4 regions of the Luteipulveratus halotolerans genome follow, and region 1 is predicted to be linked to each of the others. Evidence: riboswitches for the same ligand, from Rfam matches in the RefSeq annotation. Region 1 holds a riboswitch; each other region holds the start of a gene.

Region 1 (2,194 bases):
GCCTCGGAGAGCTGGTCGCCTACGTTCCTTACCTCCTCGGATTCGTCCCTGCGCGGTCGGTGGTGGTGGTCGCGACCACTGCCACCGGCGTCGGTCCGACCTCCCGCGTCGACGTGCCCGCGTCCGCTGCGGACCTCGCCGCGGTGGCCATGACGGTGGCCGACCAGATGGAGCGCGTCCCTCTCGAACGGGTCGACGTCATCGGGTTCGACGACCACGAGCACGTGAGCGAGCTGGTCGCCCTCATCGCGGACGAGATGGGCGTCCCCGCGCACGAGGTGCTGGTCGCCGACGGCCGGTGGCGCCTCCAGCGTTGCGGGTGCGGTCGCTGCGATCTCGGCCCCAGCCGGCCCGTTCCCACCGCTGACCGCGTCCCCGCCGTCGCCGACCAGGTCCTGCGCGAGATCGAGGTGTACGCCGACCGCGCCGCGCTGGCGGCCAGCGTGTGCCCTGGGCACCCGCTGGTCACCGCTGCCGTGCGGGCGGCGGAGCCGGGTGAGGTGAGCAGCGCACGGCTCGCCGCAGCGTGGGCGGCCGTCGTCGACGCGGGTGACACGGCGCCGCCGGTTGCGGCGCTCCCGGTGGAGGTCTTGAGCATCGCGACGCGCTCGCTGCTGGACCTGCCGCTGCGCGATGACCTCATGGGCTGGCTCACCCCTGACGCGCTCGACCTGCCTGCCGCCGACCCGTGGCTGCGCACGGCGCTGACCCGGGCGATCGGTACGCCGTCCTGGCGACGACCCGATCAACGCGGCGGCGTCGAGCACGACGTCCAGGTCGTCCGGGTCACGCGTCGGCTGCAAGAGCTCGTCACGATCACTCCGGAGGACTGGGTCACCGGCACCGGCACCCTGCTGGGCTACTGGTGCTGGGTCCACGGCAACGGAGCGTTGGCCGGGGTCGCGCTCGAGCGCGCTGCCGAGGCCGGACCGGCCCGGATGGCCGAGCTGGTGCTCCACGCGATGAGCCTCGGTGTCCGTCCGCAGGACCTGCGGTCCAGCCCCCGAGAGATCGCCTTGTGAGAGTTGGGACTGTGTCGCGCCGCTGCTAACGTCAGGTCTCGTCAAGAGTCTCAGCGACAAGCCCCGGCTGGCTGAGCGGCAACCCTCCACCGCGGTGGGGTGCCCCGGGTGAGGACAGGGTCGGGCCTGCAGGTGGTCCGACAAGCGCGGGGCCAGCGCCGATGTGGCCCCTGACCAGGGAGCGACACCGTGACAGTGCTGAGCCGACGACCGACCGGTGTGCGCCCTGACGTGCTCGAGCCGCTGCCTCCCGGCAGCAACCCGGACGCGTTCGGGGTCCGGATCGGGCCGCAGGCACTGGAGAGCGGCGAGACGCTTCCGGAGGCCACGATCGCCGTCCAGACCTGGGGACGGCTCGCGCCGGACCGCGCCAATGCCGTCCTGGTCGAGCACGCCCTCACCGGCGACACGCATGTCATCGGAGCGGCAGGCCCGGGTCAGCCCACAGCAGGGTGGTGGCCGGGGGTCGTCGGGCCGGGGTGCGCCATCGACACCGACCGCTACTTCGTGGTGGCCACCAATGCTCTCGGTGGCTGCCGTGGCAGCACCGGCCCGTCGAGCCCGGCGCCGGACGGGCGGCCCTGGGGCTCGCGATTCCCGCAGATCAGCGTGCGCGACCAGGTCGCGGCCGAGGCTCAGGTCGCCGATCTGCTCGGGATCAACCGGTGGCGTCTGGTCGTCGGTGGGTCGATGGGTGGCATGCGCGCAGCCGAGTGGGCTGCGTCCTACCCCGACCGTGTCCAGGACACCGCGGTCATCGCAAGCGCCGGAGTCGCTGCGGCCGACCAGATCGCATGGGGACAGGCGCAGATCCTGGCCATCACCGGCGACCCCGACTACTACGGCGGCGACTACTACGACCGAGGTGTCGTGCCCTCGCACGGACTCGGCCTCGCGCGACGCATCGCCCACACCACCTACCGCAGCGCCGACGAGCTCGACCGCCGATTCGGCGTCGTCGAGCAGGCCGGTGAGCAGCCCCTGCGGGGCGGTCGGTTCTCGGTCGAGGGCTACCTCGACCACCACGCCGCCAAGCTCGTCGGCCGTTTCGACGCCGGCACCTATGTCGCGCTGACCCGCGCGATGGCCACGCACGACATCGGTCGCGGCCGCGGCGGGATGGCCGCGGCACTGTCGTCGTACGACGGCGGCCTGCACGTCATCGCGGTCGA
Region 2 (2,194 bases), 770 kb from region 1:
GATCGACCGGATACCAACGTGTTCCGCACTTCGTAAGGGTCGAATCGGGGCCGTCGGCAGCACGATGGACCCATGCCGCCGACGCTCCCCCGCCTGCCCGATGCCCCACCCTCGTGGTGGCCGTCGTCCGACCCGTGACCGACGCGTGGCCGGCCGCTCACCGCTCGCCTCGGGCTCGCCGTCGGCGTGACCATGCTCGTCTGCTTCGCGACCGGGCTGATCAGCCAATACCACGCGCATCCGTGGGGGTGGCTGCCTCCGCCGGCCTCGCCGGCGTGGGGATACCGCCTCACCCAGGGCGTCCACGTGATCACCGGCATCGCGGCGATCCCGCTGCTGCTGGCCAAGCTGTGGTCCGTGCAGCACCGGCTGCGCCAGTGGCCACCGGTGCGTTCGCTCGTGCACGGCGCCGAGCGTGCGGCGGTCGGGCTGCTCGTCGCCGCAGCGCTGCTCGAGCTGGTCACGGGCTTCCTCAACGTCCTGCAGTACTACCCGTGGCCCTGGGACTTCGTCGCCGTCCACTTCGCGACGGCCTGGTTGCTGGTCGGCGCGCTGCTGGTGCACGTGGCGGCCCAGCTGCCCGCGATCCAGGAGGGGCTGCGCACCCGGCTCTCGTGGTCGCCCGCGAGTGACGCCGTGCTGAGGGCAACGGCCGCGCCCTTCTCCGTAGACGACCATCGAGCTCGCGAGCACCAGCCTGCGCACGCCACGGCGTGCCATCGCTGCCAGCAGCGTGGTCGTGCCGACGTCGTTGTGCGAGGCGTACGCCGGCAGGTCCGCCACGTCGACGCCGCGCCCGACCTTGGCCGCCAGGTGCGCGACGACGTCGACGCGGTGCACCGCGCGCTCGGCCACGTCCGGGTCGCGTACGTCATCACCGTCGACCAGGTCGAGCCGGGTCACGTCGTGACCGGCTGCCGTCGCAGCGTCCACGACGTGCCGTCCGATGAACCCGGCGCCGCCGGTCACGAGCAGTCTCATGTACTCACGCTAGGCGCGAGACCTGTTGGGACACAGCGGGATCGGCCCCGTCAGGCGATCGTTCCGCACTTCGTCACATCCGGTCCCGACGTGACCCACGTCATAATCCCGTGTTGGGTTACCCATTTGACTTCCCGCTGAACGCGTTCTTACCGTAGGCCCAGGTCATGAGACCCAGCGACAAGCCCTGGCTTGCTGGGCGGCAACCCTCACGGACGTGGCGGGGTGCTCCAGGTGACGACCGGGCGCGACCAACCCTCGCGCAAGCACTCCACTCCCGTAGTGGCCGACCTTCGAGGACGCCCATGCACCACCACACGCACCACTCGGCACCGACGACCACCCGTCGTTGCTGCTGTCCGCGCTGCCGCTGACAGGCGCGCCGCACAGCCCTCACGCACCCACCGCAGCAACCCCGCAGGGGTCGGCTGACCCTGCCGTCCTCCCTGCCCGCACCGAAAGGAACCACCATGTCCGAGACCCCGAAAACCCCTGAGAATGTTGACGGTTCGACGCCCGCGCTGCCCGACAAGCCCGGCCGCGGCAAGGGCGCTCTGTTCGGCGCTGCAGCCGCCGGCGTCGTCGTCCTCGTCGCCGCCGGCTTCGCGATCAAGGCCGTCGCGTCCGACGACGACGAGGGCGGCACGCAGACCGTCAGCATCGGGACGACCGAGGCGAGCGCGCCCTACTGGAAGCCGCTGCAGGACCTCGCCGCCAAGCAGGGCATCACCATCAAGGTGGTCAACTTCGGTGACTACACGCAGGCCAACCCCGCCCTCGCGCAGAAGCAGACCGACCTCAACCTGTTCCAGCACCTGCAGTTCCTCGCGACGTACGACGTCGAGGCGGACCAGGACCTGACGCCGATCGGCTCGACGGTCGTCGTACCGCTGGGTGTCTACTCCAAGAAGCACACGGCGCTCAACCAGATCCCCCAGGGCGGCAAGGTCGCGATCCCCAACGACCCGACCAACCAGGCGCGGGCGCTGCTCGTGCTGCAGCAGGCCGGCCTGCTCAAGCTCAAGGGCGGCGGCAACACGCTGTCGACCCCCAAGGACATCGACACCGGCGCCTCCAAGGTCACCGTCGCCCCGGTCGACGCCGCGCAGACCGTGGCCTCGCTGCCGTCTGTCGACGCGTCGGTGATCAACAACAACTTCGCCCTCGACGCCAAGCTCGACCCGAAGAAGGCGCTGTTCAACGACGACCCGAA
Region 3 (2,194 bases), 490 kb from region 1:
CTGCAGGTCCGTTCGGCCCGCACGACGGCCGCCGCAGCAGCCCTCGACCAGACCGAGCGCCTGGCCACCCTCCTCGCCAAGCGACTGACGTTCGCGATGCCGCGCCTGGTCGGCAGCGTCACCGCGCGCGACGGCAGCACCGTCGGCGTCGTGCACCTGCTGCCCGGCTCACCCGTGACGTGGCGCGACCTGCAGCCCCGCTCCGAAGAGGCGCGCTCGCTCGGCCGCTGCCTCGCCGAGCTGCACGACACCGACCCCCGCGTGTACGACGAGGCGGGCCTGCCGTCGTACGACGCCGACTCCTACCGCAGCCGTCGCCTGGCCGAGCTCGACCGCGCGGCCTCGACCGGGCACGTCCCTCCGGGCCTGCTCAACCGCTGGGAGCGGGCGTTGGAGGAGGTCAGCCTCTGGAGGTTCGCGACGACCCCGACCCACGGCGGCCTGCACGACGGCGACGTGCGCGTGGCCGACGGCGAGGTCGTCGCACTCGACTCGTGGGAGGGCGCCGCGGTCAGCGACCCGGCCGCCGACTTCGCGCTCCTGTCGCTGATGGCCGCCCCCGACGCGGTCGACACGGTCGTCGAGTCCTACGCGCAGTCGCGCCGCGAACGCCCCGACACCCACCTCGAACGCCGGATCCGGCTGGCCGCCGAGCTGCGGCGGGTGACCTTGCTGATGGAGGCCGCCGCCGCCGAGGACGACCCGCTCGTCGACCGACGCGCTGCAGCACTGCGACGCCTCGAGGAGCGCACCGCTGACGACGAGTCGCTGCTGCCGCCCCCGGTGGCGCGGCGTACGACGGCGACGGCTCCTGCGGCACCGGCCGAGCCCGCGGTCGACCCGGCCGACATCGAGGTCGTGACCGTGCGCGAGTCCAACGACGAGGACGAGACCCTCGAGATCCCGCAGATGGACGACGAGGAGGACGTCGACTCCAGCCGCTCCGCGCCCGATGTGTCGGCCGCTCCCGGCAGCACTGCCGTGAGCGCCGCACTGCCCGAGGCGTCGCCGGCCGACTCGGCGACGACCTCATCGGACGTCGGCACCATCCACGGGCAGGACGACGCCGACGACGACCCGCACGACATCCGCCGCCGGCGCGACGACCTGCGCGACGCCGTCACCGAGCCGATCCGCCGCGATCGCTCCGACCCCGACGCGCACGCCGGCTGACCGCCCGCTCTCAGTCCTCGGGACGATCGTCCGCATAACGAAACGTTCTCGATGAGTGTTGCCATGCTTATGCATGGCTCGGTAGTTTCTCTGCAGGTCACGAGATCCAGCGCGAAGCCCCGGCTTGCTGGACGGCAACCCTCCCTCGCGGCGGGGTGCTCCGGGTGATGACCCGGCGGCGACCAGAGCCGGTCGCCGCAAGCGCGAGCTCCCAGCCTCTCTGACGAGACGGGTGAAATCTGCCATGAGCACAGCCCTCATGACTCGCACTCTGTGCCGTCGTCGGCACGTCGACCTGCTGCGCGTGTCGAGCGCGCTCTGTCGCGACTGACGCACGTCCGGCGCACAGCGCCATCACCGGCGCGTCCACGACGCTGCCCCCTGCCCATCTGCACACCAGCCGTAAACCCTTGGCCATCAGGGCATCTCGGCGTCCCCTCAAGGAGGAACACATGGCTCGTATCGCCGCGATCTCCAGCAGTCCGAGCTCAACCTCACGCACCGACGCCGTCCTCGGCACCGTCACCGACTCCCTCACCCGTACCGGCCACAGCATCAGCCCGATCGTGCTGCGCGACCTGCCGGCCGACGCGCTGCTGCGTGCGGACACGAACGACGCGGACGTCGCCCATGCGGTGCAGACCCTGACCTCCTCCGACGCCGTGATCGTCACGACGCCGGTCTACAAGGCCTCCTTCGGTGGGCTGCTCAAGGTCTTCCTCGACCTGCCCCAGTACGCCCTCCAGGGCAAGGCGGTCCTGCCGCTGGCCACGGGCGGTACGCCGGCGCACGTGCTGGTCGTCGACTACGCCCTGCGTCCGGTGCTCTCCAGCCTCGGCGCCACCCACATCACCCCCGGCTGGTTCGTGCTGTCCCAGCACGTCGCGATCGACGCCGACGGTGCGGTCACGGTCGACGACGCCTCGGGCGCACCTCTGCGCGAGGTCACCGACGGCTTCGCCCAGGCGATCGCCCGGCTCGACCCGGTCGTACGCCAGCACGTCGCCGTCGCCTGACAGCG
Region 4 (2,194 bases), 840 kb from region 1:
CAGGACGAGGAAGGTGGGCATGTCAGCTCGCCTCCTTGGGCAGGCCCGGAGGGTTGATCTGCGAGGTGGGGACGGCCTCGTTGCTGAGGTCCCAACGGCTCAGGACCTTGGCGTACGAGCCGTCGGCGATCGCCGAGTTCAGCGCAGCGGCAAGGGGTTGGGCGAGTCCGGAGTTCTTCTTGCTGAGCGCGGCGATGAGGCCCTGCACCGTCGCGCCGCCACCCGAGAACCGGCCGATGATCTCGGTCTTGCCGCCGGTCGCGACGTGATAGGCGGCGGTGGGGTTGGGTCCGAGGTAGGCGTCGATGCGACCCGAGCTCAGGGCGAGGTAGTAGTCGCTCGCGCTCTGGTAGTAGACGATCTTGGCGGGCTTGAGGCCGGCTGCGATGTTGGCCTTGTTCCAGTCGAGCAGGATCTTCTCCTGGTTGGTGCCGCTGCTCACCGCGATCGTCTTGCCCTGGATGTCCTTGCCGCTCTTGACCTTCCAGCTGCCGCCCTGAGTCGCCTCGAAGGCGAGGTCGTCCTTGCGGTAGGTGGCGAAGTCGTACTTCTCCTTGCGCTCTTCGGTCACCGTCACGTTGGAGACGACGACGTCGTACGCCCCGGAGTCGGCGCCGAGGAACAGGTTCTCCCAGGAGGTCGTACGCAGGTCGAGACGGACGCCCAGCTTGGCCGCGAGGAGGTGGGCGATGTCGACCTCGACGCCGATGGGGGTCTTGTTGTCATCGGCGGTGAACGCCAGCGGCGGGGTGCCGCTCGCACCGGCGCTGTCGGCGATGGTGATGGTCCCCTTGTCGCGGATACGTGCGGGCAGCAAGGAGGCGGCCCGTGCGTCCTTGCTCACCGCGACGCGATGCTGGTCAGGAGAGGTGTTGATCTTCGCCGTGCTGGCGTCGTCGCGAGGGGCGGCGCTGGAGGGGTCGCTGCACGAGGTCGCGAGCAGTGCGACGGCGATCAGGGGCAGCCACGCAGGCGTCGTTCGAGTGATGGAGGGCATGCGAATGTCCTTGAGGTCAAAGCGGTTTCGGGTCTTCGGGGCGGAGAAACCCCGCGAGGTACGGCGGCCGATCAGCTCAGGAGGTGTCGGCGGTCCGGGTCAACACTGCGAGGACGCGACGCGCAGCAGGTCGACGTGACGCCGGCGGTGAAGCCGGGACGGTCGGACGAGCCGGCTGGTCCCCATCGTGGTGCTCCTGGTCGAAGGACCCGAGGTCCGCGCTTGCGAGCAGCCGGTCGGCTGCTGCCTGGTCGTCACCCGGAGCACCCCGCCGCGAAAGGAGGGTTGCTGTCCAGCAAGCCGGGGCTGTGCGCTGGAGCTCAAGACCTGGTGCTGACGCTAGGGCTCGTCAGGCCCGGCGAGCAACAACGAGGAAGCATCGTCTCATAACGCAAGATGAGATTAAGTAGTACACCTTGTTATGTGAGCAGATCGGCGACAGCCCGGGCGGTGGGCCACGAGTCGCCGAAGGTCCGGACGACACGGTCGGCGCGCAGCACCTCGTCGTCGGCGAGTCCGGTGCAGACCACGACCGCACCAGGAGATGCGGCGAGGAGCTGTCGCAGCGCGCGCTGCTCGACCTCGTCGAGCGTGGGCGTGCCGGTGATGATGACGTCCGCCCGGCCGGCCTGCAGCTGCGTCGACGGATCGACGGCGCCGTCGGCTCGGCCCTCGACCGCGCGACCGGGAGCGAAGCCGGCGACGACGCGGCTGCCGGGCAGCCGCTGCGCCAACGCCTGGGCGATGAGAGCGGCGTTGCCGCCGCTCGCGATGTTGCGGCGCCGCCGGATGTCGACGATCTCGACCGTGCCGGAGAGAGCGCCGGCGACGTCTCCGGTGGTGTGCAGGCTCCGGCGGGCGGCCTCGTCGTCGACGTCCTGGTCGGGCTGGGGGACCTCACCGTGCCGTCGGTCGGCGCACCAGCGCTCGAGAGCGTCGACCCGACCGGCGGCCTCGCGCAACCGCGCCACGTCGAGCACACCGTCGTGGACAGCTCGGACGACGGCGTCGAGTGCCGCACCGAACGTCGCCTCGTCGTCGCCCTCGGGCGTGTTGAGCACGGGGTTGCCGAGCGCGACCAGGTCGACGCCTGCGGCGACCGCTCGTACGCACGCCTCGGCGAGCCCGATCGACTGGACGACGGCGCGCATGTCCATGGCGTCGGAGACGATCGCACCGTCGAAGCCGAGGTCGTCG

The links. A riboswitch is a leader RNA that binds a small molecule or an ion and turns the genes downstream of it on or off. The one in region 1 is predicted to bind S-adenosylmethionine.
Region 2: another riboswitch for S-adenosylmethionine. It lies ahead of VV01_RS02770 (MetQ/NlpA family ABC transporter substrate-binding protein); the one in region 1 lies ahead of metX (homoserine O-acetyltransferase MetX).
Region 3: another riboswitch for S-adenosylmethionine. It lies ahead of VV01_RS24865 (putative leader peptide); the one in region 1 lies ahead of metX (homoserine O-acetyltransferase MetX).
Region 4: another riboswitch for S-adenosylmethionine. It lies ahead of VV01_RS24915 (putative leader peptide); the one in region 1 lies ahead of metX (homoserine O-acetyltransferase MetX).

The regions. Positions count from the first base shown of each region.
Region 1 covers NZ_LAIR01000002.1:1,246,494-1,248,687, forward strand. The annotation lists gene VV01_RS06480 (DUF4192 domain-containing protein) at 1-1,022, shown strand, start outside; SAM riboswitch class IV at 1,062-1,175, shown strand; gene metX (homoserine O-acetyltransferase MetX) at 1,212-2,194, shown strand, end outside.
Region 2 covers NZ_LAIR01000002.1:477,620-479,813, reverse strand. The annotation lists gene VV01_RS23770 (NAD-dependent epimerase/dehydratase family protein) at 1-981, opposite strand, end outside; SAM riboswitch class IV at 1,145-1,256, shown strand; gene VV01_RS02770 (MetQ/NlpA family ABC transporter substrate-binding protein) at 1,452-2,194, shown strand, end outside.
Region 3 covers NZ_LAIR01000002.1:757,393-759,586, reverse strand. The annotation lists gene VV01_RS04210 (phosphotransferase) at 1-1,173, shown strand, start outside; SAM riboswitch class IV at 1,269-1,383, shown strand; gene VV01_RS24865 (putative leader peptide) at 1,418-1,504, shown strand; gene ssuE (NADPH-dependent FMN reductase) at 1,626-2,189, shown strand.
Region 4 covers NZ_LAIR01000002.1:2,082,426-2,084,619, reverse strand. The annotation lists gene VV01_RS22810 (GNAT family N-acetyltransferase) at 1-21, opposite strand, end outside; gene VV01_RS10525 (ABC transporter substrate-binding protein) at 23-997, opposite strand; gene VV01_RS24915 (putative leader peptide) at 1,097-1,183, opposite strand; SAM riboswitch class IV at 1,211-1,325, opposite strand; gene VV01_RS10520 (glycoside hydrolase family 3 protein) at 1,417-2,194, opposite strand, start outside.